Regions from separate parts of the Serratia sp. D1N4 genome, predicted to be linked through region 1. Evidence: riboswitches for the same ligand, from Rfam matches in the RefSeq annotation. Region 1 holds a riboswitch; each other region holds the start of a gene.
What was found. A riboswitch is a leader RNA that binds a small molecule or an ion and turns the genes downstream of it on or off. The one in region 1 is predicted to bind thiamine pyrophosphate.
Positions count from the first base shown of each region.

Region 2: linked by a shared signal. The riboswitch ahead of thiC (phosphomethylpyrimidine synthase ThiC) and the one ahead of thiM (hydroxyethylthiazole kinase) in region 1 are both predicted to bind thiamine pyrophosphate.
Region 3: linked by a shared signal. The riboswitch ahead of thiB (thiamine ABC transporter substrate binding subunit) and the one ahead of thiM (hydroxyethylthiazole kinase) in region 1 are both predicted to bind thiamine pyrophosphate.

Region 1 is NZ_CM137274.1:1,458,566-1,468,242, forward strand. It holds gene ACX1CU_RS06280 (LolA family protein) at 1-658, opposite strand, end outside; gene ACX1CU_RS06285 (HTH domain-containing protein) at 769-1,146, shown strand; gene yiaA (inner membrane protein YiaA) at 1,218-1,667, opposite strand; TPP riboswitch at 2,111-2,205, shown strand; gene thiM (hydroxyethylthiazole kinase) at 2,241-3,035, shown strand; gene thiD (bifunctional hydroxymethylpyrimidine kinase/phosphomethylpyrimidine kinase) at 3,032-3,832, shown strand; gene gutQ (arabinose-5-phosphate isomerase GutQ) at 3,868-4,839, opposite strand; gene srlR (glucitol operon DNA-binding transcriptional repressor SrlR) at 4,832-5,605, opposite strand; gene gutM (transcriptional regulator GutM) at 5,688-6,044, opposite strand; gene srlD (sorbitol-6-phosphate dehydrogenase) at 6,239-7,018, opposite strand; gene srlB (PTS glucitol/sorbitol transporter subunit IIA) at 7,029-7,391, opposite strand; gene srlE (PTS glucitol/sorbitol transporter subunit IIB) at 7,410-8,399, opposite strand; gene srlA (PTS glucitol/sorbitol transporter subunit IIC) at 8,415-8,963, opposite strand; gene yegS (lipid kinase YegS) at 9,258-9,677, opposite strand, start outside.
Region 2 is NZ_CM137274.1:4,887,520-4,897,196, reverse strand. It holds gene shiA (shikimate transporter) at 1-449, shown strand, start outside; gene thiH (2-iminoacetate synthase ThiH) at 662-1,795, opposite strand; gene ACX1CU_RS21925 (thiazole synthase) at 1,795-2,574, opposite strand; gene thiS (sulfur carrier protein ThiS) at 2,576-2,776, opposite strand; gene ACX1CU_RS21915 (HesA/MoeB/ThiF family protein) at 2,773-3,522, opposite strand; gene thiE (thiamine phosphate synthase) at 3,527-4,165, opposite strand; gene thiC (phosphomethylpyrimidine synthase ThiC) at 4,158-6,101, opposite strand; TPP riboswitch at 6,216-6,339, opposite strand; gene rsd (sigma D regulator) at 6,456-6,971, opposite strand; gene nudC (NAD(+) diphosphatase) at 7,072-7,839, shown strand; gene hemE (uroporphyrinogen decarboxylase) at 7,882-8,946, shown strand; gene nfi (deoxyribonuclease V) at 8,964-9,677, shown strand, end outside.
Region 3 is NZ_CM137274.1:857,806-867,482, forward strand. It holds gene thiP (thiamine/thiamine pyrophosphate ABC transporter permease ThiP) at 1-597, opposite strand, end outside; gene thiB (thiamine ABC transporter substrate binding subunit) at 573-1,559, opposite strand; TPP riboswitch at 1,666-1,778, opposite strand; gene sgrR (HTH-type transcriptional regulator SgrR) at 1,816-3,477, opposite strand; gene sgrT (glucose uptake inhibitor SgrT) at 3,570-3,743, shown strand; gene ACX1CU_RS03660 (sugar efflux transporter) at 4,017-5,204, shown strand; gene ACX1CU_RS03665 (DASS family sodium-coupled anion symporter) at 5,348-6,820, shown strand; gene leuD (3-isopropylmalate dehydratase small subunit) at 7,020-7,622, opposite strand; gene leuC (3-isopropylmalate dehydratase large subunit) at 7,634-9,052, opposite strand; gene leuB (3-isopropylmalate dehydrogenase) at 9,056-9,677, opposite strand, start outside.

The DNA of each region.
Region 1 (9,677 bases):
ATACGGTTTCTATGATGTGGCCATTAATGCCATAACTAACGACTTTGACAGGGAAACTATGGCTATTCTCTAACCAGAGTTCAGAGCGGTGAACTCCGCTGACTGTAAAACCGCTTGGGCCATTGATTGATACGTGCAATACGGGTTGCCCCAACAAGATTTCTTTACCGACAATGGTAGTTTTACCCCCTTGCTGCAGGCTGCGGATATTGCGCAGTAACGTGCCAACATCCGATTGATCCACCTGGTGGCCGTTCTGATCGCGTATCAACGCGTCTGTCGGTGAAAGATTTAGCACCGGGAATTGATGTAGGCCGAATGGCCATAGGCGAACCGTGCCGCTACTTGGGTTATAAACCAGAACCGCACCCGGGTGAGGCTCAGTAAAATCCATCCGCACATAGCCGGGTTTGCGATAGCTGTATCGAATCACATTATTCTCACCAAGTGCCGATTGGGAAACGATCTTAACCTGATAGGATTCAAGCTGCTCAAAATGTTGCTGGGCAAGAACAATAGGGTCTGTGCTGTTTGCGCTGAACAGCGAAGAGGGGGCAACATCCGTAGCACTAGCAGCATAGGCTGCGGTGCTTGGTATCAATACGGTCACGAGTAACAATATTGAGTTGATTAATTTGCTGATAGTTTTCACCTTCATTGTGTGAACTGACCAGAAAGGATAATTTCCTCATATTTATAATTAAATGTAGGACCGGTTACAGGTAATAAGCAAGAGGGTTGGTTGCTTTTAATTATTTGATTTATTTTATGAAAAAACACCAAGGGTATTACCACATATTGGGCGAGTGCGACCGGGCCAGCGACTGTACGCCATTTATTACATTTATGCTGGAGAAACTGGTTGGCGCATTAGCTGAAGGTATAGATGCGCAGAAAGGGCTTCCTGTCGCGATGTCGGTAGAAATGTCGGTAGAAATGTCGGTAGAAAATCCGCAGCCTTTAGGCCGAACAGCAGAACGCATCTTAGCCGCTGTCACCGCTAATCCTTCCATGACTATTGTGCAACTTGCTGGTGAGTTGAAGGTAAGTAGCCGTACCATCGAGCGCACTATCAAGGTATTGCAGGAAGAAAAACGATTAGCAAGAGTTGGGTCGACTAAGAGCGGTTACTGGCAGGTTGTTTAAACTTATTATACAGTAAAAATGATATTTATCTGGGGTAATAATCAGGGGGCTAAAACCCCCTGTGCAATACATTATTCTATCGTTACATCTTTATCTACACTGTATTCAGCTTCGCTGCCGTAGTTTTTGGCCGCATCGCGGGTATTTTTCTGCACCGCAATGGCGCCAAACAGGCTAAGAAAAAAGGAAACGCCGTAGAAACCTTTCTCGCTTAATAATAATTTGGCATTCCACAAACCGATGCATAACAGGCCTACGGCAATCGCAAAAGCCACCCAGCAAGTAATACTATAAATATGAGTCACTGGAATGCCATCCTGCTGATCGCGGACCGTCTTTTGAATGGTTATGGCTGTAAACAGGCCCAATATCAATACGGCGAAATAATAGCCTTTTTCATTCAATTGCATTTCCGCATTCCACAGGCCCAGCAGAAACACGCCAAAACCGCCGAGGAGTGCTGCCCAAGAGGCGAGAACGAAAGCAAACGAGGTGGTGTTTTGTTGTGGTACAGAACTCATTATATGTATCCCTAAATAACAAGACGAACTCCCTGCTCCTAAGCCAGTACAACAGCGGCTTATGAGGTCGGGAGCAATCTACCCGATCTCTGTTTATCAATGCAATAGAATAAGCTTCAGATAATGAGTATGTCTGATCCTTCCTATTGGGGAATCATATTGGCATTAATTTTTAAGTATTAATTGCGCTGGTTTTTCGGCAGCCTTGTCAAGTTTCAATTTGAGTTGTGATGCATAATCAGCACAAAACATAAAGAATAACGTCATGTTTAATATGGAAAATGCATGCATTATTTTTTGAAATTTATCCTGCAAATATATTCCCTGTCATTAAGCTAAATAGGCTACAACCTGTAGTCTTCCCTAAAATGGGTTTACAGCCCCAGGTTTGGCGATTATCCTGATCGACGTTGGCAAGGCAGCCAACAAAAATTTGATGATTTTTCAATGACTCGGGGTGCCGATGCAATCGGCTGAGAATTTACCCGTATTACCTGATCTGGATAATACCAGCGTAGGGAAGTCTCGGTATCCAACCGGTACCCGCCTTCTTGAACGCCGGTTGGGAGCAATATGTTCACTCGACCTGATGTGTTACCCGGCAACCGTGCCGCGGCCTGTTTTCACCAATTTAAACGCCATCTCCCGCTGATTCATTGCCTGACTAACGAAGTGGTACAGGAATTGACCGCCAATGTCCTGCTGGCCTTGGGGGCTTCTCCGGCGATGGTGGTCGAGCCTGCCGAAGCCGCACAGTTCAGCCGTGTGGCGGATGCGCTGCTGATCAATATCGGTACGCTGCACAGCGCGCGGGCCGAGTCGATGTTGGCCGCTATTGAGGCCGCCAATCAGGCAGATAAGCCGTGGACGTTGGATCCGGTGGCGGTGGGCGGCCTGGCTTATCGCACCGAGTTTGCCCAGTGTTTGCTCAGGCTGCGGCCAGCGGCGATCCGTGGTAACGCGTCGGAGATTATGGCGCTGAGCGGTCTGCAGGCCAGCGGCCGTGGCGTCGACAGCAATGACGATTCACTGGCAGCGTTACCGGCAGCGCGTGAACTGGCCCAGCGCAGCGGTGCAATTGTGGCGGTGAGCGGGCTGGTGGATTACATCACCGACGGCGAGCGTGATTGGGCCGTAACCGGTGGCGATATGCTGATGACGCGGGTGGTAGGCACCGGCTGCGCGCTATCTGCGGTAGTCGCTGCCTTTTGCAGCCTGCCGGGCGATCGGTTGGATAACGTAGCCACCGCTTGCCGGGTGATGTCGCTATGCGGTGAACGTGCGGTGGCACGCTGTAGCGGCCCCGGCAGCTTTACCCCGGCGTTTCTCGATGCGCTTTATCAACTGACCCCAGAGGATCTGCAATGAAACGTATTAATGCTTTAACCATTGCGGGCACCGATCCGAGCGGTGGCGCGGGGATCCAGGCCGATCTGAAAACGTTCTCGGCGCTGGGGGCCTATGGTACCAGCGTGATCACCGCCCTGGTGGCGCAAAACACCCGTGGGGTGCAGTCGGTATATCATATCGATCCGGCCTTTGTGGCTGCCCAGCTTGATTCCGTACTCAGCGATGTGCGTATCGACAGCGCCAAGATCGGCATGCTAGCCAATGCGGAGATCGTCACGGCGGTGGCGGAACGTCTGCGGCACTATCAACTGCCTTATGTGGTGCTCGATACGGTGATGCTGGCCAAAAGCGGCGATCCGCTGCTGGCACCAGAGGCTGTGGAGTCTATCCGCCGTGAATTATTGCCGTTGGTTTCCCTTATCACACCAAATCTGCCGGAAGCCGCGGCGTTGCTGGCTTGCGCACCGGCCGAGAACGAACGGCAAATGCGCGAGCAGGGGCAGGCATTGCTGGCGATGGGTTGCCAGGCGGTGCTGATAAAAGGGGGGCACTTGAACGAAGGCGAGAGTCCAGATTGGCTGTTCACTGCCGATCTGGAGCAGCGTTTCACTGCGCCGCGCGTGGCGACTCGGCATACCCATGGCACCGGCTGCACACTTTCAGCCGCGCTGGCGGCATTGCGACCGCGTCATAAGAATTGGGCTGAAACGGTGATGGAGGCCAAAGCCTATCTGCAACAAGCGTTGCAGCAGGCGGACAGCCTGGAAGTGGGGCAGGGTATTGGGCCAGTGCACCATTTTCATGCCTGGTGGTGAAATTGGCCGGGCGCAGAAAACGCCCGGCATAAAGCTTAGCCGACTCCAGCCTGATGCAGGTCGTGCAGGTTGATCGCGCCAACTAACACACCGTCAAGGTTAACGACCGGGGCCGCGCTGATGTGTTGTTCGTGTAGGGCTTCCAGTGCTTCACCGGCTCGCCACTGTTCCGGCAGGCGATAGCCGGGGCGGGTGATCGCCGGGCTTAAGGCATCGTTAAGGCTATTGCCCTTCACCAGCCAGCGGCGCAGGTCACCGTCGGTAAATACGCCCACAACTTTCTGTTGAGCATCGCACACCGCGACCAGACCAAGGCCGGTGCGGCTCAGTTCCAGCATCGCCTCCATCACGTTGACGCTTTCTTTAACCACCGGCAGGCGATCGCCGGTGCGCATCAGGTGGTGGACGCGGTTTAACAGGCGTGCGCCCAAACTGCCACCAGGATGAGAGCGGGCAAAATCTTCCGCGTTGAAACCGCGTTGGCGCATCAGCGCCATAGCCAACGCATCGCCCATCATCAGCGTGTTAACAGCGCTGGAGGTGGGGGCCAATCCCATCGGGCAGGCCTCACGCTCTACGCTGATATCCAACGTGCAGGCTGCGCCCAGCGCCAGCGGGGATTCTTTACCGCCGGTGATGGCGATCACCGGGATCTGGCTTTCCGCCAGCAACGGCAGGATCAGATCCAGCTCTTTGGCACGGCCGGAATAAGAGATAAAGATCACCACATCGTCGGCACCGATCATGCCTAAATCGCCATGCAGCGCCTCGGCCGGATGGACGAAGAACGACGGCGTGCCGGTGCTGGCCAGCGATGCGGCAATCTTTTTACCGATATGGCCGGATTTACCGATGCCGGAAATCACCGCTTTACCTTGGCAGTTCAATAGCAGTTCGCAGGCACGGACAAAATTATCGTCCAGCCGGGTCAGCAGGCGCTGTGCTTCCGCCAGTTCAATCTCCAGCGTTTCGCGGGCAAAGTTAAGCAGGGCAGTGGCGTTACTCATCAGCGTCTCCTACCAGAATGATATTGATGCCTTTCGCCTGCAACGCGGCGAGGTAACTTGGGTTGATGCCTTTATCGGTGATCAGCGTATCCACTACGCCCAGTTCGCACACTACGTTCGGGCTTTTACGGCCGAATTTGGAGGAGTCGACCAGTAGCACAATGCGGCTGGCAGCTTCACACATCGCTTTACTGACATTGTGTACCTCATTGAAGGTGGTCACTCCCGCGTTGAGATCGACCCCGTCGGCACCGATAAACAGTTTATCAAAGCTGAACTGATGGAACGCCGATTCGGCCAGGCTGCCGTGAAACGAGGCTGATTTTTTGCGGTAGGTGCCACCGGGCATCAGGATGGTTTGGTCATTGTCTAACTCCACCAGCGCATTGACGATATGTAGGCTGTTGGTCATTACGGTGATGTTATTGAACTGCGCCAGATGCGGCACCATCTGTAATACGGTGCTACCCGCATCGAAGATCAGCGAATCGCCGTCGTCGATCAGTTTGATGGCGGCGTAGGCGATCTGGCGTTTCTTTTCGGTATTGATATGGGTTTTGCGATCGATGGGTTGATCGCCATCGTCACGGCTGAGCACCACACCGCCGTAGGTGCGGATCACATCACCCTCTTCTTCCAGCAGGGTGAGGTCTTTACGGATGGTGGTACCGGTGGTGGAGAAATGTTCTGCCAGCGCATCCACTGCCGTTTTGCCATGTCGCTGCAAGTATTCAAGAATAGCGGCTTGCCGCTGCTTTGGTTTCATAGCGATTCCTGTTCACAAAAGTTGACCATTCCTCTCGGTGAATAATTCACTATGAAAGGTAATGTCTTTTAGTGTGAAAATATCATGATTTCGGTGTAATCGCTAACAATAGTGCAGTTTTGCATGATTGATCCTCGGGGAAGATCACATCCGGGCATAAATCCTGTTGGCGCATGCCATGCAACTCGGTGAGTTGTTTAGGCTGTGCGAAAATAGTCAGGCCGCGCATCAGCATGCTGCCGCACACCCGCTGCTGTTCATCGAACGCCAGTGCCAGTATCACGCGGGGTTTGAAGCGCCCGCCGGAGCGGCCAACGCCCACGTTGCCCAACTGGCACAGGCGATCAAAGGCGCGGTTGAAACGTTGGATCTGCCACCAGCCGAGGGCGATTTGCATCAACCAGGCGATAATGGCAAAGGTAATGAGTGCGCTGGTCATGAGATTGTTCTCCTGTGTAAAAATGAAGGGAAAGTCAGGTGATCTTCCCCTCACCCTAGCCCTCTCCCACAGAGAGAGGGGACTGGATGTGCCACTGTTTTACTCCGGCGTTAACCGTGGCATTTATCGGCTCCCTCTCCCTTGGGGAGAGGGTTGGGGTGAGGGGACACAATCTCGCCCTCAGCCGATATATATCAGAACATCACTTGCCCGCCGGTAATGTTGATCGACTGACCGGTGCAGTACGACGCCTTGTCGCTGGCGTAGAACAGCAGGGTGTTCAGCACGTCCTGATAATCGCAACCGCGTTTGAGCGGCACTTTGTCGGTGTAATACTTTTCAACTTCTTCGGGTTTGATCCCCAGTTTCTGCGCGTATTGCGGCAATAACGACTGGAACATCGGGGATTTGAGCAGGTTACCGAGCATCAATGAGTGCACGGTAATGCCATATTCCGCCAGATCGAGCGCCAGCGATTGGGTCAACCCTACGCCGCCAAACTTGGCGGCGCTGTAGCCAGAGTTGTGCTTGCTGCCGACCTTGCCGGATTTAGAGTTGATCTGAATGATGCGCCCGGCAACGCCGTCGCGGATCATCAGGCGCGAAAACTCGCGGGCACAGAGAAAATACCCCACCAGATTCACTTGCAATGAGCGATCGAAATCACCCAGTTGGAAATCGGTGATCGGCGCCGCTTTGGCGATCCCGGCGCTGTACACTAACAGATTCGTCTGGCCGAAAGCCTGATCAACCGCACTTGCCAGCGCAATAACGCTGGCCTCATCGGTGGCATCGGCCTGGAAGCCGATTGCGCGATCGGCACCGTATTCCTGATTGATTTGCTGTGCCACCAGATGGGCGTTGTCAGCGCTCAGATCCGCCACCGCCACGCGGTAACCGGCTTCAGCCAGACCGTGGCACAGGAAGGCTCCTAACGTTTGGCCACCGCCAATCACTACAGCTACTTCAGACATGTTGTACTCCTTATGCGGAAAATTTCAGCGTGCTGCCTAATGGGATATCGCTAGGCGTTGGGCCGGTAACGTGGATCGAACCGGGGAATTCCGCCTGTGCCTCGCCGTCGAAACGCACGGTGACGTGGCCCAGTTCGCGCAGGTTCTGCGTGGCAACTTCACCGACGGCGGTGATCGGGTAACGGTTTTCACCGAGCTCCATCACCCCGCCGACCTGTAAATCACCGTCGGTGTTGCCGTGTTGATGAATGAAACAGTACTCTTCGATATCTGCCGGAGCGCCTTCACGGAAGGTGATCAGCATGTCATCCAGCAGCGCATCACGGGCACAGCCGCCGATATGGGTAATGGTGGTCTGGAAAATGGTGTTCATCGTTTTCCCCTGATCAACTTATTGATAAATAAAGGCCGATGCCGCCCAGGCGATCAGCACTGTGGGTGCGCCGGTGAGGAAGCGCCCGACCAGTACCGAAGGTACGCCGACGCGCACCGTATCCTGCTTGGCTTCAGCCAAAGACAGGCCCACCGGGATAAAGTCACAGGCGGCCTGTGCGTTAATGGCAAACAGCGCCGGTAAGGCCAACTGCGGCGGGATATGGCCAAGGCCAATCTGCACGCCGACCAACACGCCGATCACCTGAGCAATCACCGCGCCTGGGCCAAGGAACGGCGAAAGCAGCGGGAAGGAGCAGATTAGCGCCAGCGTCACCAGGCCGATCGGGCTGTTGGCCAGCGGCGTCAGGCCGTGAGCGATAAAGTCCCCGAGCCCAGAGGCCAGGATGATGCCGATCAGCGCCGAGACGAAGGCCATAAACGGCAGGATGGTTTTCAGGATGGTGTCGATGGTGTCACGGCCAGCCTGGAAGAACACCGCCACCACCGAACCCATGCCCATGCCGACTTTGGCCAGCAAGCCATCACTTTGCTCGGTGATCTTCTTGCTGGTGTCGTAGTCGCGCACTTTTGGTGCTACGGGTTTTTCCGTGACCGGGGCCGTTGCCGCGCCATCAGCCACCTCAACCAGGCTGATATTGTTTTCCCGCACGCCGGAAACGTAGATATCTTCCAGAATAAACTGCGCCAACGGGCCGGATTGACCGGTGGCATGAATGTTGATGGTCGGAATGCGGCGTTTCGGGTAAATACCGCAGCGCAAGGTGCCACCGCAGTCGATAATCATCACGCCGATTTCTTCTGTTGGCGGTTCACCCTCTTTAAAACCGTCAACCGCTGGCCAGCCGGTCAGTTCACTGATTTTGTCGACGATCGCCGGGCGGGTACCGGCGGTGATATAGACAACCTTCTTGCCCGGTTCGATAGCCAGTTGCAGTGGGCCACCCCAGCCGCTGGCACCTTTCTCAATACGGATATAAGCGCTCATGCTGTACTCCACAAATTAAAGTTGAACCTGACGATCCAGTTTGATGCCCATCTTGCGTTCGAACAGGCTGGTGGTGAGATCGGTGATCCAACCACGGAAGAAGTTGGTGAACAGCCCAACCAGGAAATAGCTCACGGCCAGCGGGGCCAGCGGCAAGCCCAGCGTGGTCAGCCCGCTGGCGACGCCGAGGTAAACGAACAGTTCACCGGGGTTGATATGCGGGAACAGGCCGTTCATCGAGTGGCAACTGTAAGAAGCCGCGGCGTAGTAGCTCGGTTTGTATTTCTCGGGCATAAAGCGCCCAAGGCTCAGGGTCATGGGGTTACAAAACACAAAGGTACCGATCAGCGGCAGCAGCAGGTAGCGTGAAACCGGGTTACCTGCACAACGCTGTGCCAATCGTTCGATTCGTTCCTGGCCAACAAATTTGATCAGCGCGTTCATGATAACTAACAGGCAGATCAACAAAGGTAAGATGCCGGTCACCATGCTGACAAACACCTCACCACCTTTTTGAAACAGGCCGATAAACCATTCGGCTCCGTGGGTTATTAGATCAATCATTATTTTCTCCTGTGATGGATGAAATGGCCTGGAGCGAACAGCGGCTCTGTCGCCATGGGTCTACAGTAATCATTTTATGAAGTTATTTGTTTTAAATGGATCACAGTTTGAAAGATAAATATTTTATTATGAAAGATTAAAATGAAAGAAAAGGAAGTTTTAAGCCAAGGTAAGCCAGGATGCGGGGAGTTTATGGCAATAAAAAGTGCCCGACATTGTCGGGCTTGGAGTGGATTTTGTTTTAAAAACAGATGGTTAAATTTTTTATTGAGGGCGAAACAGTATGGCGGCAGATTAACCCAACAGCTCACAGTTGGGTGGCAAGCGGCACTCAATCGCGTTTGGCAGTAATTCAATACGGAAATGCTTACCTTTTAGCGGCTCACCATCGAGGTTGAAGGTGATTTCGTGAGGCGCGCTAATTTCAAGCCAGGGCAATGAGGCATCGATCACGCTGCTGTTTTCTTCACCGCTGAACAGGCTGTTGATCAAGGCCGGCAGCAACTCTTCAGCGGTCAGCAAGCGTAGTTGCAGTAGGCCGTCGTTGATCAGCGCGCCAGGGCACAGTTTCTGCCCGCCACCGGCCTGTTTACCGTTGCCGATACCAATCACCAGCGCGTCACCGGACCAATGGAAATCTGGCCCACGGATCTCACAGCGATCGGCTTGCAGCGTATCCATGCGCAAGAGGCCATGGATGAAATAGGAAACGCC
Region 2 (9,677 bases), 1.9 Mb from region 1:
ACATTGGCTTGCTGGTTGGGGCGGTGAGCTGTGTCTCTATTCCCAGCTTTGCCTATTTAGCCGATCGCTTTGGCCGACGCCGCATCTATGTCACAGGGGCACTCATTGGCTGTGCCAGCGCAGTACCGTTTTTTATGGCGCTGGAAAGCCGTAATACCCTAATGATTATCTTGTTTGCCATCATGCTCGGGAATGTGGCGCACGATATGCTCGTCAGCGTACAGCAGCCGATGTTTACCGAATTGTTTGGCACCGCCTACCGTTACAGCGGTGCTGGCGTTGGCTATCAGGTCGCCAGCGTCGTCGGTGGTGGTTTCACGCCTTTTATCGCCGTATTGCTGGTGGAGTTTATGGATGGTTCTTGGCATGCGGTTGCAGCCTATCTGGCAATAGGTTGTCTGCTATCGGCCATCGTTGGGGCAAGTATGAAGCCTCAGGCCACGGATTGATCAAATCAGAAACCGGAGACGCGCGGGGGACATCCGCGCGCTCCGGGGTTTGGTAGGGCAAGGCTATCAAGAGGGGTAGACAGCCTTGGTTGGCCTCGGGTTTGATAACCAACGCAGTCACTATAACGGTGCCAATTTTCTGTTCCAGCCCGGCTTTTTAGTTTTGCGTATGGCTTTCAGCGCTATTGGATCGCCTATGTAACCGTTGCAGGTTATTGCGCAGCACGCCCCAGATAATCATCCCAATCTTTCCACACCGGCTGCAATCCCGCGGCGCTAATAGCAAGGGCGACCTGCTGCGGTGTCCGGCCATCGTGCGGTTCAAACTGCTCCAGTTCCGCAGGTGTATTGTCGGCATAACCGCCCGGCTGGGTTTTCGAACCGGCGCTGACGCTGTTGATTGCCAACGGGATCATATGATCGCGGAAGAACGGTGACTCACGGGTCGATAATGACAGCTCAACGTCAGGGGCAAACAAGCGGAATGCACAGATAAGCTGCACCAGTTGTGGTTCACTCATCACCGAGGCCGGTTCAATACCTCCGGCGCAGGGCCGCAAACGGGGGAACGAGATTGAGTAACGGCTCTGCCAGTAGGTTTGCTGCAAGTAGAACAGGTGTTCCGCCAGCATGTAACAATCGGTGCGCCAACTGCTGGAAAGCCCGATTAACGCGCCAAGGCCGATCTTGTCGATCCCGGCACGGCCCAAGCGATCCGGCGTTGCCAGCCGCCAGTGGAAATCCTGCTTATGCCCGCGCAGATGATGCCGTTGGTAAGTGGCAGCATGATAGGTTTCCTGATAAACCATCACCCCGTCCAGCCCCAGGTTTTTCAATTCGGCGTACTCATCCTCGGCCAGTGGCTGAACCTCCATCATCAACGAGCTGAAATGGCTGCGGATTTGCGGCAGATGCTGGCGGAAGTAAGCCATACCCACTTTATTCTGGTGCTCACCGGTCACCAGCAGCAGGTGCTCAAACCCCAGAGCCTTGATCGCTGCGCATTCCCGTTCTATCTCATCACTATCCAGCGTTTTGCGTTTGATGCGGTTGCTCATAGAGAAACCGCAGTAAGTACAGTCGTTGGCGCACAGGTTGGAGAGATATAACGGCACGTAAAAGCTGACCACGTTACCAAAACGCTGGCGCGTCAGTTGTTGTGCACGCTGCGCCAGCGGTTCCAGATATGGCGCGGCGGCAGGGGAGATTAGCGCCATAAAGTCATCGCGCGTCAGCTTCTGTGCATTGAGTGCCTGTTCAACATCGCGCGCTGTTTTGCTGTTGATACGCAGTTGAATATCATCCCAATCCAGCTGTTGCCAGCGGCTACTGAAATCATCACTCATCAGCGTATCTCCTCTGATTGGCTGAGAAACGCGGTCAGCGGGCTGGAGGCAACGGCAATCCGCTGGCGATGGCCCAAACCGGCGCGGCGTGCCAACTCACCGGCTTCCAGCGCCAGCCGGAATGCCTGTGCCATTTGCACCGGATCGCGTGCCACGGCGATGGCGGTATTGACCAGCACCGCATCGGCACCTAATTCCATGGCTTCCAGCGCATGGCTTGGCGCACCGATACCGGCATCAACCACCACCGGCACCTTGGCTTGTTCGATGATGATTTCGAGGAAATCACGGGTGAGCAGGCCACGATTAGAACCAATCGGCGCTCCGAGCGGCATGACCGCCGCACAGCCGGCTTCTTCCAGCCGCTTGCACAGTACCGGGTCGGCACCGCAGTAAGGCAACACGACGAAGCCCTCTTTGACCAGAATCTCTGCGGCTTTCAAGGTTTCGATCGGATCTGGCAGCAGGTATTTCACATCCGGGTGGATTTCCAGTTTTACCCAATGAGTACCGAGCGCTTCGCGTGCCAATCTGGCGGCAAACACCGCTTCGGCGGCGGTTTTAGCGCCGGAGGTATTCGGTAGCAGCTTCACACCCAACTGTTGCAGCGGTGCCAGAATGGCATCGTTACCGCCGCGTAGATCGACGCGTTTCATTGCCATGGTAACGAGTTGGGAACCGGATGCTTGCAAAGCTGCCAGCATTAAGGCCGGGGTGGCGAATTTGCCAGTGCCGGTAAACAGGCGTGAAGTAAAAGTGGTATCGGCGATTTGCAGCATATCAGCCTCCGGCAATCGCTTGAAACAGCAGGATATCATCACCGTCCTGTACCTGGCGGCTTGCCCAGTCGGCGCGTGGGATGATGGTCTGGTTAATGGCCAGCGCGGTGCCTGGCTGGTGGCGGTCCAGTTGTTCGAGCAGGGCGGTGACGCTTAAGGCTTGCGCCAACTCCAACGGCTGGTCATTCAGCGTGATTTTCATGCGGCACCTCGGCAAACTGGGCAATTGCTGGCTTGGCTGAGTTGCAAGGTGCTCCAGCTCTGCTGCTTGCCGTCGAACAAACGCAGCTTGCCGCTGAGGGGCGAAGCCATTCCTGCCAGCATTTTGATCGCCTCCAACGCCTGGAGCGTGCCGATCACCCCTACCACTGGGCCGAGCACGCCCGCCGTTCGGCAGTTACGCTGTGGTTCGGTTTGTTCAGGGTAGAGGCAGGCGTAGCAGCCTTGGGCATACGGCGGTTCGATCACCAGCAACTGGCCGCTGAAACCTACCGCGCTGCCGCTGATCAAGGGCTTGCCGATGGCTACACAGGCGGCATTAACCGCGTGGCGCGTCGCCATATTGTCACTGCAATCCAGCACCAAATCGGCACGAGCCACGGCTTCGCTGAGTATTGACCCTTGTAAACGCTGTTCCAGCGCGATACAGGCTACCAGCGGGTTCAGCGCCTGCAATTGACGTTGGGCTAACCGCGCTTTGCCTTGGGGAACTTCGTTACTGCGATAAAGGATTTGCCGCTGTAGGTTAGTGATATGCAATTGATCGTCATCGGCCAACAGCAGCTTGCCGACGCCTGCGGCGGCCAGATACAGTGCTGCCGGGGAACCTAAACCCCCTAGGCCGACGATCAGCACCGTGGATTGCTTTAGCTTTTCCTGGCCTTCCGGGCCGAACTCTTCCAGCAGCAGTTGGCGGCTGTAACGCAGAAATTCCTGATCGTTGAGCATCGCATTACTCCTTGCCTTCAATCAGCTTCAGCAGCTGTGCGGTGGCTATACGCCAATCCGCTGCCTGAGTGATGGCGCTGACCACCGCCACGCTGCCCACGCCGCACTCGAGTACGGCGGGTACGCGATCGAGGCTGATCCCGCCGATCGCCACCGTCGGGTAATCTTGTAATCCGGCGATATGACGCTTCAACTCAGCCAGCCCCTGCGGTGCGGAAGGCATCTCTTTGGTTTGGGTGGGGAAGATATGCCCCAGCGCAATGTAGGAAGGTTTGACCGCGATGGCCCGGGCGATCTCGGCGTCGTCATGGGTTGATACCCCCAGGCGCAATCCGGCCCGATGAATGGCGGCCAGATCGGTGGTATCCAGATCCTCCTGCCCCAAGTGAACACCATAGGCACCGTGTTTGATCGCCAAGCGCCAGTAGTCGTTGATAAACAGCCGTGCACGGTATTGCTTGCCAAGCGCAATGGCGGCGGCAACGTCGGTTTCAACCTGTTCGTCCGGCAGGTCTTTGATGCGCAACTGAATGGTGGTTACGCCTGCATCCAGCAGGCGGGCAATCCATTCAACGCTGTCGACCACCGGGTAAAGCCCCAGTTTGTGCGGGGTGGCAGGAAAGGGCGTGGTGATTTCAGTCATTATTCACCTCTTCCTGTAGGTTAGATGCGCTGTGGTACAGCTCGCTGCCGCGTGAGCGGAACTCGGCAGACATTTTCTCCATACCGGAAAGCTGAACTTCGACCGGTTTAGCGGCCTCAAGAACTGCGGCGTAATCGCGTACCTCCTGCGAGATTTTCATTGAGCAGAATTTCGGCCCGCACATGGAACAGAAGTGGGCGATCTTGCCGGATTCCTGCGGTAGGGTTTCGTCGTGGTAAGCGCGGGCAGTGTCTGGATCAAGCGCCAGGTTGAACTGATCTTCCCAGCGGAATTCGAAACGCGCCTTGGACATGGCGTTATCACGGATTTGCGCACCCGGATGGCCCTTCGCCAGATCCGCAGCGTGGGCCGCGATCTTGTAGGTGATCAGCCCTTGCTTCACGTCTTCCTTGTTTGGCAGGCCGAGGTGCTCTTTTGGCGTGACGTAGCACAGCATTGCGCAGCCGAACCAGCCGATCATGGCGGCACCGATCCCCGAGGTGAAGTGGTCGTAGCCTGGAGCAATATCGGTGGTCAATGGGCCAAGGGTATAGAACGGCGCTTCGTGGCAATGCTCCAACTCTTCGGTCATGTTGCGGCGGATCATCTGCATCGGCACGTGGCCTGGACCTTCGATCATCACCTGCACATCATATTCCCAGGCGACTTTGGTCAGTTCACCCAGCGTGTGCAGTTCGGCAAACTGGGCTTCGTCGTTGGCATCCTGAATTGAGCCTGGGCGCAGGCCATCGCCGAGCGACAAGGCAACGTCGTAGGCGGCGCAGATTTCGCAGATTTCACGGAAGTGCTGATAGAGGAAGTTTTCCTGATGGTGCGACAGGCACCATTTCGCCATGATCGAACCCCCGCGTGACACGATGCCGGTCAGGCGTTTGGCGGTCATTGGCACATAGCGCAGCAGTACGCCCGCGTGGATGGTGAAGTAGTCCACGCCCTGTTCTGCCTGCTCCAGCAGGGTATCGCGGAACATTTCCCAGGTCAGATTTTCCGCCACGCCGTTCACTTTTTCCAAGGCTTGGTAGATCGGCACGGTGCCAATCGGCACCGGGCTGTTACGCAGGATCCATTCACGGGTTTCGTGGATGTAGCGGCCGGTGGAGAGATCCATCACGGTATCCGCGCCCCAACGGGTAGACCACACCAGCTTTTCTACTTCTTCTTCGATCGACGAAGTGACCGCCGAATTACCGATATTGGCATTCACCTTCACCAGGAAATTACGGCCAATGATCATCGGCTCGGATTCCGGGTGGTTGATGTTGGCAGGGATGATGGCGCGGCCAGCGGCCACCTCCTGGCGCACAAATTCCGGCGTGATGTTTTCCGGCAGATTGGCGCCCCAGTGCTGACCAGGGTGCTGCTGGCGTAACACCTCGCCACGAATGCGTTCACGGCCCATATTTTCGCGGATGGCGATAAACTCCATCTCTGGCGTAACGATACCAGCGCGAGCATAGTGCAACTGGGTGACACATTTGCCGGGTAAGGCCTTGCGTGGTAACGGTAAGTGTTCGAAACGCAGATGATCCAGCCCTTCGTCCGCCAGCCGTTGTTGGGTAAAGCCGGAGCTGACCCCGCTCAATGTTGCAGTATCGGCACGCTCTTCAATCCAGCCTGCCCGCAGTTTTTCCAGGCCACGATGGACATCCAACGTGGCGTGCGGATCGCCATAGGGGCCTGCGGTGTCATACACCGGGATCGCCTCATTCTGTTCATACTGCGGGTTATCTTTATTGCCGCCGATCAGCGTAGGGCTAAGCTGGATCTCACGCATCGGAACACGGATGTCGCCGCGTGAGCCTTGCAGATAGATACGGTGAGAGTTGGGGAAAGTCACGCCTTGTAAGGCATCGATAAACTGCTGCGCTTCGTCGCGCTGCTGTTTGCGGGCACGGGGCTTGTTCATCGTAGACATAGCAAATTCCTATCAGTGGGTGATGTTTGGAAAATTGCTTGTCTGGAGCTCGGAGGGAGTAATGATGCTGGCCAAGAAAGCAGCGAGACCCTGGATCGGGTAAGCTGTTTTTGGCGGTAGATTACTCTTGTTCCCTTCGCGGGTCTTAACCCGATCAGGTTCCGCGGATCCCGAATTAACGGTCTCAGCCTGGCTAATTTGTTAAACAGATCAGCGCTAGGCACTCCGACAAGAAGCGTCCAGTATAGGAGAGTGAGTAAAAACTACAAGGTTACCTTCGATCTTTCATGTTGCAGCGTGGTTGGTTGTGCGAGGTGACTCAGCCCGTCCGTGGGCTAAAGTTTATTGATGGGTTTAGGCGCGGTTTTCCAGCGAATCGGCGTTGGAAGCTCCTGGCTGAGCTTGCTGTAAGGTTTCTGCAGCCAGTTGAATCAGGTGATCCTCCAGGGCAAAGCGTGACGCCAAGGCTTCGCCGATATCTGACAGTGCCTGATGAAATTCCAGACAGACGTCCTGATCGATATCCACTTCGGTATAGCGATCGTGGAACGCCATGATCGTTTCGGTATTGGCCTGTAGCTTCGGGTAGAACTTGGTGGTCAGCGCCATTTTGGGGCTGGCTGAGCCTTCCACCCGCTTGATAATTTCGCCATAGATGTGAAAATGTCCATCAGAGAGATAATCCACCAGATTCTGGCAAAAGTTCTCCAGCGCTTTTTCATTCAGCGGCGTATGCTTTTCTTTGTTCGGTTTGATGCCTACCAAGGTGCAATAGGCGACCAGTAATTGCTTGCGTGCCTGTAGCCATTGATCAACTAATTCATTACTGCCACCAACGCGTTGAGTCAGGTTTTCCAACTTATTGAGCATGTTTGACTCCGTGAGTAATAGAAAGAAAACAGTAATTTATTAAAATCTAACCAAGAACAATTCCTAGATTGCCAGTGAAGCAGAGGTTGTGCAACAACATATGGAACTTGCATTAACGGGTAACGAAAATGGCTGGTGGATCGTCAGCCATGAAAGCAAAATTTGGCTGCCAAATGGTGAGTTGCCGTTGGGTTCAGCGGCGTCATATTCATTGTCGGGCCTGCATGCTCGCCAGATTGGTGAATGGGAAGGGGTACCGGTATGGCTGGTATGCCAGCCGATGCCAAAAGAGATGGGTTCGGTGCGGCAATTGCTCGATCGTGAACGCGGTCTGTTCCAACTTGCCGGGCGTGGTGTGCAGTTGGCCAACTTTTACCGTTCACATAAGTTTTGTGGCTATTGCGGCCATGAAATGGTGCTCAGCCGCACCGAGAGCGCCTGCCTGTGCAATCACTGCCGTGAACGCTATTACCCGCAAATTGCGCCTTGCGTGATCGTCGCCATCCGCCGTAATGATGAGATCCTGCTGGCACAGCACGTGCGCCACCGTGGTGGGATCCATACCGTGTTGGCCGGGTTTGTGGAGGTGGGGGAAACGCTGGAGCAGGCGGTAGCACGTGAGGTGATGGAAGAAAGCAATATCGCCATCACCAACCTGCGTTATGTGACATCTCAACCCTGGCCGTTTCCACATTCGCTGATGATGGCCTTTATGGCGGATTATCAGAGCGGTGAACTGCGCCACGATCCGAAAGAGTTGCTCAACGCAGGCTGGTATCGCCACGACCAATTGCCGTTGTTACCACCACCGGGCACCGTGGCGCGCCGGTTGATCGAGGATACCGTGGCGCTGTGTCGGGCAGAATAGAATCATGTACAATGGCGCCAGATGATCACGGGAGCCTGATAAATGAATGAGTTGAAGAACGATCGTTACCTGCGTGCTTTGCTGCGCCAGCCGGTGGATGTGACTCCTGTGTGGATGATGCGTCAGGCCGGTCGTTATTTGCCGGAGTACAAGGCCACGCGTGCCCAGGCCGGTGATTTTATGTCGCTGTGCAAAAATGCAGAATTGGCCTGCGAAGTGACGTTACAGCCGCTGCGCCGCTATGCGCTGGATGCCGCCATTTTGTTCTCCGACATTCTCACCATTCCCGACGCCATGGGCCTGGGGCTCTATTTCGAAGCCGGTGAAGGGCCACGCTTTTCATCCCCCATTACCTGCCGTGCCGATGTAGACAAGCTGCCTGCGTTTGATCCAGAAGATGAACTGGGTTACGTGATGAATGCGGTGCGTACTATCCGTCGTGAGCTGAAAGGTGCAGTGCCGCTGATCGGTTTCTCCGGCAGCCCGTGGACGCTGGCGACCTACATGGTGGAAGGGGGGAGCAGCAAGGCGTTTACCAAGCTGAAGAAGATGATGTACGCCGAGCCACAAACGCTGCATCTGTTGCTGGATAAACTGGCAGACAGCGTCATTCTGTATCTCAATGCCCAGATCAAAGCCGGTGCGCAATCGGTGATGGTGTTTGATACCTGGGGCGGCGTGCTGACCGGCCGCGACTACCTTGAGTTTTCGCTGCATTACATGCATAAAATCGTTGATGGTCTGCTGCGTGAAAACGACGGCCGCCGGGTGCCGGTGACTTTGTTCACCAAAGGCGGCGGTCAGTGGTTGGAAGCGATGGCCGCGACCGGTTGTGATGCGCTGGGTCTGGATTGGACCACGGATATCGCCGATGCACGCCGCCGTGTGGGTCACCAGGTTGCGCTACAGGGCAATATGGATCCTTCCATGCTGTATGCCGCGCCGGAACGTATCGCGCAGGAAGTGGAAACCATCTTGGCTGGCTTTGGTCACGGCGAAGGGCACGTCTTTAACCTGGGTCATGGCATCCATCAGGATGTGCCGCCAGAGAATGCGGGTGCCTTTGTCGAAGCCGTGCACGCGCTTTCGGCTAAATACCATCGCTGAGCCTGTAAGGAGACGCTGTGATTGATACTCAGGCCCTGCGGACGGAGCAGTTACAGCGTGCGGGCGACGTCATTCGCCACGATGATTTTCTGCAAAACCCGCCAGCTTTTATTGCCGGTGCTGACGTTGGTTTTGAGCAAGAAGGTGCGGTGACGCGCGCTGCCATTGCCATTCTGCGCTATCCTTCTTTGGAACTGGTGGAATACCGGGTGGCGCGCATCAAGACCTCGATGCCCTATATCCCCGGATTTCTTTCGTTCCGTGAGTATCCAGCTTTGCTTGCCGCGTGGGAGCAATTGCAACAGAAGCCCGATCTGATCTTCGTCGATGGGCATGGTATTTCGCACCCGCGGCGTTTGGGCGTGGCCAGCCACTTTGGCTTGCTGGTGAATGTGCCGACGATCGGCGTGGCCAAAAAGCGTTTGTGCGGCACCTTTGCCCCGCTTGATGCGGCGGCTGGTGCGTTGGCAGCGCTGGAAGACAAGGGCGAGCAGCTTGGTTGGGTGTGGCGCAGCAAGGCGCGCTGCAATCCATTGTTTATTGCCACCGGCCATCGCGTGAGCACGGCTAGTGCGCTGGCTTGGGTGCAGCGCTGTATGGCAGGGTACCGTTTGCCGGAGCCCACGCGTTGGGCCGATGCTATCGCTTCGCGCCGTCCGGCCTTTGTACGCTGGCTACAGCAGCATCCAGAGATGTCGACCTGCGCGATTTCGGGTACACTGCGCGGCAGA
Region 3 (9,677 bases), 600 kb from region 1:
GCTGGGCAGGATCTGGCGGCGCAGCGCGGGCCATTCGACAAAGCGGAACTGCTGCCAGCCGGTCATCCCCAGCTGTGCCGCCAGTTGGCGCTGTTCCGTGGGGATATTTTCCAGCGCCTGCAACAGTAAACGGCTGGCCAGCGGCAGATTAAAGAACAGATGTGCCAGCAGGATGCCCTGTAGGCCATAGGGCGAGAAACCGTAATGGATCCCCAGCCAACCGCACACCACCGCCAGCCAGCCTTGCTTGCCGTACACGCTCAGGATGCCAAAAACTGCCACCAGCACCGGCAAGACCAGCGTCATGGCGCATAAGCGCAGCAGCAGGTTGCGGCCAGGGAAGCGCCGCCGATAGAGCGCACGGGCCAGTGGGATGGCGGGCAGCACGGAGATCAGGGCCGACAGTAACGCCTGCCAGAAGGTAAAACGCACCACGTGCCACAGATAGCTATCTTGCCATAAGCTACGCCAGTCGCTGCTGGGCGCGTGCCGCCATAAGGCGCCCATCGCCAGCAGCGCGATCAGTGCGATTAGGCCGGCGGCCATCAGCCCCGGCCATAGCCAACGCGGGATCAGTGGCTGACGGCGGTTTGCCATGCCCGTACCCAGTCACCACGTTGTTTTGCCACCTCTTCTGCACTGAATTGCAATGCGGTTTGCGGCACGGTCATCTGCTCAAAACCCGCTGGCAGCGTGGTTTTAATCACCGGGTACATCCAGTTGCCGGTAGGAATGGTGTTCTGGAAAGCAGGTGTGACCATAAACTGCATAAAGCGCTCTGCCAGTTCCGGGTTTTTGCTGGCCTTCAGTTTAGCGGCCACTTCTACTTGCAGGTAATGGCCTTCGCTGAAGTTGGCGGCTGCGTAGCTGTCTTTTTTCTCTTCGATCAGGTGGTAAGCAGGCGACGTGGTATAGCTCAGCACCAGATCGCCTTCGCCTTTCAGGAACAGGCCATAAGCTTCGCTCCAGCCTTTGGTGACGGTGACGGTTTTTTTCGCCAACTGTTGCCAGGCTTCTGGTGCTTTATCGCCATACACTTTCTGCATCCACAGCAGCAGACCGAGCCCCGGCGTGCTGGTGCGCGGATCCTGATAGATGATCTTCCAGGGGTGATCGCTGCTCACCAGTTCCTGCAGGCTTTTGGGTGGGTTTTTAAGTTTGTCTTTGTTGTAAACAAAGGCGAAGTAGCCGTAATCGTAAGGGATGAAGGTGTTGTCCTGCCAGCCACCTGGCACGGTGAGCTTGCCGGTATCAACCTGGCTTTCGGCAAACAGGCCGGTTTGCTTTGCCGCTTGCAGCAGGTTGTTGTCCAACCCCAGCACGATATCGGCAGCGCTGTTGTTGCCCTCCATCCGCACGCGGTTGAGCAGTGAAACGCCGTCTTCCAGTGCCACAAATTTCAATTCGCAGTCACAATCGGCTTCGAAGGCTTTTTTAATTGCCGGGCCAGGGCCCCAGTCGGCGGCGAAAGAATCGTAGGTGTAAACCGTCAGCGTAGGTTTCGCCAGCGAGGGGGCGGCAGCCAGCAGCAGTAGGTAAGGCAGGTATTTTTTGACCACTTTGCACTCCTGAAATTTAAGGGGGCAAAGGACTCTGAGGGCGTGAATCCCCATCATCTTTCAAGCCGCAGCGTTGTTAGCTGCAACTTGAAATCTATCGGGGATAAGCGACGCGGTACTCAAATCCCTCCGCCGGTATTGACCGGATCAGGTTCGACGGGTGTGCTCTCAGCGGAAAAACGTGCTGCACTGGTGTTTTCCGCACCCCGTTGAGACGGCGCTATTGTAGAGACTAAGTGGCAGCGGTGAAAGAGACTTATGTTTCCGGCGGGGCGAACCAGGCCGATTTAAAATCGAACCACCCGAGGGTATTCATGCGCACCCCGCGCATACTGCGTTGGCCGTGCAGTTGCAGCCAGTGATGGAACAGCGGGTGCAACTGATGGTTGCTGACCAAGCGTTGGCAGAACTCCGCCAGCGGCAAGCGGTTATCGCGCCACAGAGCCGCATCCTCGGCGATATCTTCGCTCAAACAGTGCTGGATTAACGGCGTTTCATACAGCGTGGCAAACAGGGAAAACTCCAGCGGCAGCGTGAAGTTGGCGCTGCCAAGCCATAAATCGCTGTTCGCCTCGCCTTTATGCCAGTCGTCGTAGTCGATGATTTGTACGTTAAGCTTGACTCCGTGTTGAGCCAGTAAGGCGGTGATGGCCTGCTGGATGGCGTGGAATTCCGAGTGCTCGCTGTAGAAGGTTAAGGTCAGTTCGGTCAGCCCTGCAGGCTTGGGTTGTTGCCGCAACGCGCGGTTATGTAACCAGCGTGGCAGAATGCCGTAGGCCGGTGCCCAGTAACGTTGATATACCGATCCTGCGTGGCTCAACAGGGCGATCGGGTTGATCAGTTCACTCAGCCAACTGCGGATTTCAGGATTGGCCGCCAGCGTTGAGCGCTGGTCAAACAGCAGGAAATAACAGCCTTCTTCAAGGCGGCTTTCCAACTCGTTTTTACCCGTTTCATCCCCCTGCAACTGCACGCCTGAATGCACCAGTTCTTCGGTGACTTCTGGCAGCACCCAGATGTTGACCTCATCAATCAGCGCGCGATAGCCAAAGTAATCATCGAAGGCATGGATCTTCATCTGGCTGCGATGATTGTGCACCACGCTGTAAGGCCCGGTGCCGACGGGGTGGCGGGCGAAATCCGGCAGGCTCTGCCATTCGCGCGGCAGGATCATGGCATGCACGCTGCCCAGCAGCCAGGGCAGCCAGTAGTCCGGGCTGTGCAGGTGGACGTCGATCACATAGGGCGTAGGGGAAGTGACCTGATCGATATGGGAAAACAGGGGCTGCGGGATCAGCCGGTTCAGGGAATGGATCACGTCTTCCATCTCCAGCTCGCGGCCATGGTGGAAGCGAATCGCCGGGCGCAGATAAAAACGCCAGTGCAAAGGCGTTACTGTCTGCCAGTGGTGGGAAAGATCGGACTCTATTTCCCCGTTTTCCTCATTTATGCGCGTCAAGCCGTTAAAAATCTGCCGCGCCAGATGGGTTTCTGAACGGCGTAGCGCTGAGCCGGGCAGCAGGTTGTAAAGCTGGCGATAGTAGAGCACGCGCAGGATATGTTTACCCTGGCGAAAGCTGCGCCCCAGTTGGGAAAGCAGCATCTGACGCACGGCATTTTTGTCGCCCACCAACTGTACCAACTGATCAATTTTGTCCTGTTCCAGCAACTCTTCAGCACGCTGTTGCTGAAGTGCCAGGCCGGTGTATTGGAAACTGAGCTGTGAACGCTTGCCACGCCCGGCCTCGGCCTGCCAGGTGAGCCAGCCTTGCTGCTGCATTGCGCCTAATAAGGAGCGTACGTGGCGGCGTGAGCAACTGAGCACGTCGGCCAGTTCCTGCAGCGTGGTTTCTGTGGGTTGACCATGACAACGCTGCCACAGGCGGATGAACTGTTGTTGCAAGCGTGAGGTAGACATAAAAGAGGAACTCCAAGGCATCAACCCGTCAATTTATCTTTCCCTATATTACGCCGATAATGTTTTCAGGCCAAAGAGCGGAGGGGCACTTAATGAAGGTTCTCTTAACGAAACAGTTTTATCAGCGTTATTTCACGGCGATTCGTTGCCAGAACGCCGACTGGCTGGAGGTGATCCCGCAACAGGCACGGTTGGATATGCTGGCCCACTTGACCCAGTGGGACATCAATACGCTAAGCGATAAGCAATACCGTGAGCGTATCTAGCGCTCACCGCAAAAGTGTTTCTGAGTAATGGTGCTTTTTCACCAGCCAGTGGGGTAACCCACTGGTATTTTTCTCCGCAATGTCACTTTATTCTGTAATTCCCCTTCTGTAGCATACCCCCGTCGCCCTTCAAGATGCAGGGGTGTTGGCTGTCTTCTCTCACCCCGGTCACTTACTGGTGTAAGCTCCTGGGGCTTTGCTCAGTTGCCGCCTACCTGCATCTCGAAGTAGCTTGGGCGTAGGCTTCTTTATTCTCTGGTCAGGGACGCAGGTATGAATGTCAAACGCTGGTTGCCACGCCGTTTTAATCCCGTTTTTGCCGCTTTTCTGATCATCGCCTTTCTTTCCGGCATCGCTGGCGCGTTGCAGGCCCCCACGCTGAGCTTATTTCTCACCACCGAGGTGAAAGTCCGCCCGCTCTGGGTCGGGCTGTTTTATACCCTGAATGCCATCGCCGGGATTGTCGTCAGTTTCCTGCTGGCGAAGCGTTCCGACACCCGCGGCGACCGGCGCAAGCTGATCCTGCTGTGCTGCCTGATGGCGGTGGGTAACAGCCTGCTGTTTGCCTTCAATCGCGATTATTTGACGCTGATTACCGCCGGGGTGCTGTTGGCGGCGATCGCCAATACCGCCACGCCGCAGATTTTTGCGTTGGCGCGTGAATATGCCGACAGCTCGGCACGTGAAGTGGTGATGTTCAGCTCGCTGATGCGGGCCCAGCTTTCGTTGGCCTGGGTGATTGGCCCGCCGCTCTCCTTTATGCTGGCGCTCAATTACGGCTTTATGGTGATGTTTCTGGTCGCGGCGGCGATTTTTGTCATCAGTGCGCTGCTGGTGTGGCTGATACTGCCTTCGGTGCCGCGTACGCAGGTTGAAATCAGCGTCGACTCACCGCCGATTGCGCCGCTCAGTGCCTGGCGCGATCCTGATGTGCGCTTGCTGTTTCTGGCTTCGGTGCTGATGTGGACCTGCAACACCATGTATTTCATTGATATGCCACTATATATCACTGCCGATCTTGGCCTGCCGGAGCGGTTGGCAGGCCTGCTGATGGGCACTGCGGCGGGGCTGGAAATCCCTGCCATGCTGTTGGCGGGTTACTACGTCAAACGCTTCGGTAAGCGCAACATGATGCTGTTTGCGGTCGCGGCTGGCGTGCTGTTCTATGCCGGGCTGGTGCTGTTCAAGTTCAAGGCCGCACTGATGGTGCTGCAATTATTCAATGCGATCTTCATCGGCATTATTGCCGGGATCGGCATGCTGTATTTCCAGGATCTGATGCCGGGGCGGCCGGGTGCGGCGACCACGCTGTTTACCAACAGTATCTCTACCGGGGTGATCCTGGCTGGCATACTGCAAGGGGCGTTGGTGGAGAACGTCGGCCACTATGCGGTCTACTGGCTGATTACCCTGCTGGCGATGCTGGCGCTGTGGATGTGCGCCAGAGTGCGCGAAGTGTGAAGCTGAACAGTGGCTTACTTGATACATATCATTGAGAAAATTGCGCCATACTCCCTAAGATGATTATCATCAGAGCGCGAACCTCGCGCTCTTGTCCATCTTGCTGCTGAGATGCCGATCCCGTTGATAAAAGTGGGTATGTTATGGATAAACTAACGCCGCTCAAGCCCGTTCCTTCTCTTGTTGCCGTTATTGTTGCTCTGATTATCTGGTTTGTTATTCCGGTGCCTGAAGGGGTTGCCCCCAATGCCTGGCATTTGCTGGCGCTGTTTATTGGCACCATCGTTGCCATTATTGGCAAGGCGATGCCGATTGGCGCGGTTTCCATTATTGCCATTGCGCTGGTGGCAGTGACCGGCGTCACCAACCCCGGGAAGCCTGCGGCCGCTCTGGATGATGCCCTGAGTGGTTTTTCCAATCAGCTAATCTGGCTGATCGGCTTTGCGATCATGATCTCCCTCAGCCTGAATAAAACCGGCTTGGGCGCGCGCATTGGTTACTACTTTATCTCGCTGTTCGGCAAGAAAACGTTGGGAATCGCCTATGCGCTGACCATGGCAGAAACGGTGCTGGCACCGGTGACGCCGAGTAACACCGCCCGCGGTGGCGGGATCATCCACCCGATCATGAAGTCGATCGCCGACAGTTTTGGCTCTAAACCGGAGCTGAATACCTCTGGCACCATTGGCCGCTATCTGGCGTTGGTGAACTACAACATCAACCCGATCACTTCGGCGATGTTTATCACCGCAACTGCGCCGAACCCGTTGGTCGTTAACCTGATCGCCAAAGGGGCCGGTTCCGAGTTTGAACTGACCTGGTCGATGTGGGCGATCGCCGCGTTGGTACCGGCGATCTGTTCGCTGATCGTGATGCCGCTGGTGGTTTATCTGCTGTATCCGCCGGAAATCAAAAGCACCCCGGATGCGCCGCGTTTTGCGCAGGAAAAGCTACAGGCGCTCGGCGTGATTACATTGGCAGAGAAAATCACGCTGGGCGTGTTTGCCCTGTTGCTGGTGCTGTGGGCTGGGGTTCCCGCCATGATCTTTGGCCCGGCGCTGGCGGTGAATCCAACCACCGCAGCGGTTATTGGTTTGGCAATCTTACTGATGACCGGCGTATTGAGCTGGGATGACGTGCTGAAACACAAAGGCGCCTGGGATACGGTTGTATGGTTCGCCGCACTGGTGATGATGGCGACCTTCCTCGGTAAGCTCGGGCTGATTGGCTGGCTATCGAAGACCGTCGGAACGGGTATTGATAATATGGGGATGAGCTGGGTTGGCGGGACGATACTGCTGACGCTTATCTATCTGTATTCGCACTATTTCTTTGCCAGTACCACCGCTCACGTGACCGCTATGTTCGCCGCCTTCTTTGCCGCCGGTATTGCTTTGGGCGCGCCGCCTGCGCTGCTTGGCCTGATTCTGGCGTTCTCTTCGTCGCTGATGATGTCCTTAACCCACTATGCTACCGGTACCGCGCCGATTATCTTTGGCTCTGGTTATGCCACGTTGGGGGAATGGTGGAAAACCGGCTTTGTGATGAGCGTGGTTAACCTGCTGATCTGGATGGTGGTTGGCGGTATGTGGTGGAAATGGTTGGGCTATTGGTAATAAAGAAAAGGGGACGAGCGATCGTCCCCTTAGACTGCTGACAAAGCTCATTATTAGGGAGAGCGTGCCGAAGGGGTCGGCGTAAGCCGCCGGAGTACCCTTCGGTGCGCTAGGCCCGTGTATCTCGGGTTAAAACACCACTTTATCGTCAGCCAGAGGAGACGAGCAATCGTCCCCTCTGGTCTAGCTTCGATAACGCTTAGTTCAGAAACGCCAACTGCTGGGCCTCGAAACGTGAAATTTCCGCTTCGTGTTGCAGCGTCAGGCCGATGCTGTCCAAGCCGTTAATCATGCAGTGGCGGCGGAAGCTGTCGATCTCAAACGAATAGCTTTTGCCCCCGGCATTCACCGTCTGGTTTTCCAGATCCACGACAAACTCGATCCCTTCGTTCTCTGCCACCAGCTTGAACAGCGTGTCGACATCCTGCTCGCTCAACCGGACCGGCAGTAGCTGGCTGTTGAACGAGTTGCCGTAGAAGATATCGGCGAAGCTCGGTGCAATCACCACTTTAAAACCGTAATCGGCCAGCGCCCAAGGCGCGTGCTCGCGGGAAGAGCCACAGCCAAAGTTTTCGCGTGCTAACAGGATGCTGGCCCCTTGGTAGCGCGGTTTGTTCAGGATGAACTCCGGGTTAGGCTGCTGACCGGCATCGTCCAGAAAACGCCAGTCGTTAAACAGGTGCTGGCCGAAACCGGTACGGGTTACTTTCTGCAGAAACTGCTTCGGGATAATGGCATCGGTATCGACGTTAGCCGCATCCAGAGGCACCACTAAACCGGTATGTTGAGTAAATTTAGCCACGGTGGTGCTCCCTAGTGTTTTTCATGAATATGGTGCAGTTCACGGACATCGGCAAAATGGCCAGTCACGGCAGCGGCAGCCGCCATCGCCGGGCTGACCAGATGGGTACGCCCACCACGGCCCTGACGCCCTTCGAAGTTACGGTTGCTGGTTGATGCGCAACGCTCGCCTGGGTTCAAGCGATCGTTGTTCATCGCCAGACACATAGAGCAACCTGGTAAACGCCATTCAAAACCGGCTTCGATAAAGATCTGATCCAGCCCTTCGGCTTCCGCCTGGGCTTTCACCGGGCCGGAGCCTGGAACCACAATCGCTTGCACGCCGTTAGCGACTTTACGCCCTTTGGCAATTGCTGCCGCCGCGCGCAGATCTTCTATGCGTGAATTGGTGCAGGAGCCGATAAACACTTTATCGATCGCCACCTCGGTCAGTTTGATACCGGGTTTCAGATCCATATAGGCCAGCGCCTTTTCGGCAGACGCGCGCTCAACCGGATCGCTGAAGGATTCCGGTGCCGGGATCGCCTGATTAACGGCGATAACCTGGCCGGGGTTGGTTCCCCAGGTCACCTGTGGTGCAATCTCTTCGGCGCGCAGGGTGACGACGGTATCGAACTTGGCGTCGGCGTCAGATTTCAGCGTGCGCCAGTAGGCAACCGCCTGTTCCCAGTTGGTGCCGGTCGGCGCAAACTGACGGCCCTTCAGGTAATCGAAAGTGGTGTCGTCTGGCGCCACCAGGCCTGCTTTAGCCCCCATTTCAATCGCCATATTGCACAGCGTCATGCGGCCTTCCATGCTCAACGCTTCGATCGCTTTGCCGCAGAACTCGACGACGTGGCCGGTGCCGCCCGCACTGCCGGTTTTACCAATAATGGCCAGCACGATGTCTTTGGCAGTAATGCCTTCTGCGGCATCGCCGGTCACTTCAATCTTCATGGTCTTGGCGCGGCCCTGTTTCAGGGTTTGCGTTGCCAGCACGTGTTCAACTTCCGACGTGCCAATACCGAAGGCCAGTGAGCCAAACGCGCCGTGGGTGGCGGTATGGGAGTCGCCACAGACAATGGTCATGCCTGGCAGCGTCATGCCCTGCTCAGGGCCGATAACGTGGACAATGCCCTGGAACGGGTGATTCAGGTCGTACAGCGAGATACCGAACTCCGCACAGTTCTTGATCAGCTCCTGCATCTGGATGCGCGCCATTTCGCCGCTGGCGTTGATGTCTTTGGTCTGGGTGGAAACGTTGTGATCCATGGTGGCAAAGGTTTTGCCCGGCTGGCGCACTTTACGCCCCATCGCACGCAGGCCATCGAACGCCTGCGGAGAAGTGACTTCATGTACCAAGTGGCGATCGATGTACAGCAGCGGCGTTTCGTTCGGTGCTTCATGCACCACGTGGGCATCGTACAGTTTCTGATATAAGGTCTTGGCCATGATTTATGCCCCCTGAGCCACGAAGCGGGCAATGATGTCGCCCATTTCACTGGTGCCGATCGCTTTGCCGTCACCGGCCAGATCGGCAGTGCGGTAACCCTGTTCCAGCGCCTGATTGATGGCGTGCTCAATGGCGTCTGCGGCTTCATCGGCACCCAGGCTGTAACGTAACAGCAGGGCGGCGGACAGAATTTGTGCGATTGGGTTGGCAATGTTTTTGCCTGCGATGTCCGGTGCGGAGCCACCAGCGGGTTCAAACAGACCGAAGCCTTGTTCGTTCAGGCTGGCGGAAGGCAGCATACCCATGGAGCCGGTGATCATCGCGCATTCATCAGACAGAATATCGCCGAACAGGTTGGAGCACAGCAGCACGTCGAACTGGGACGGATCCTTGATCAACTGCATGGTGGCGTTGTCGATATACATATGCGACAGCGATACGTCTGGGTAATCTTTAGCAACCTGAGTCACCACTTCACGCCACAGGATCGAGCTTTGCAGTACGTTGGCTTTATCGATAGAAGTTACTTTGCTGCGGCGCTTGCGGGCTGATTCAAAGGCGATACGCGCAATACGTTCGATCTCAAAGCGGTGATACACCTCGGTATCGAAAGCACGTTCATGC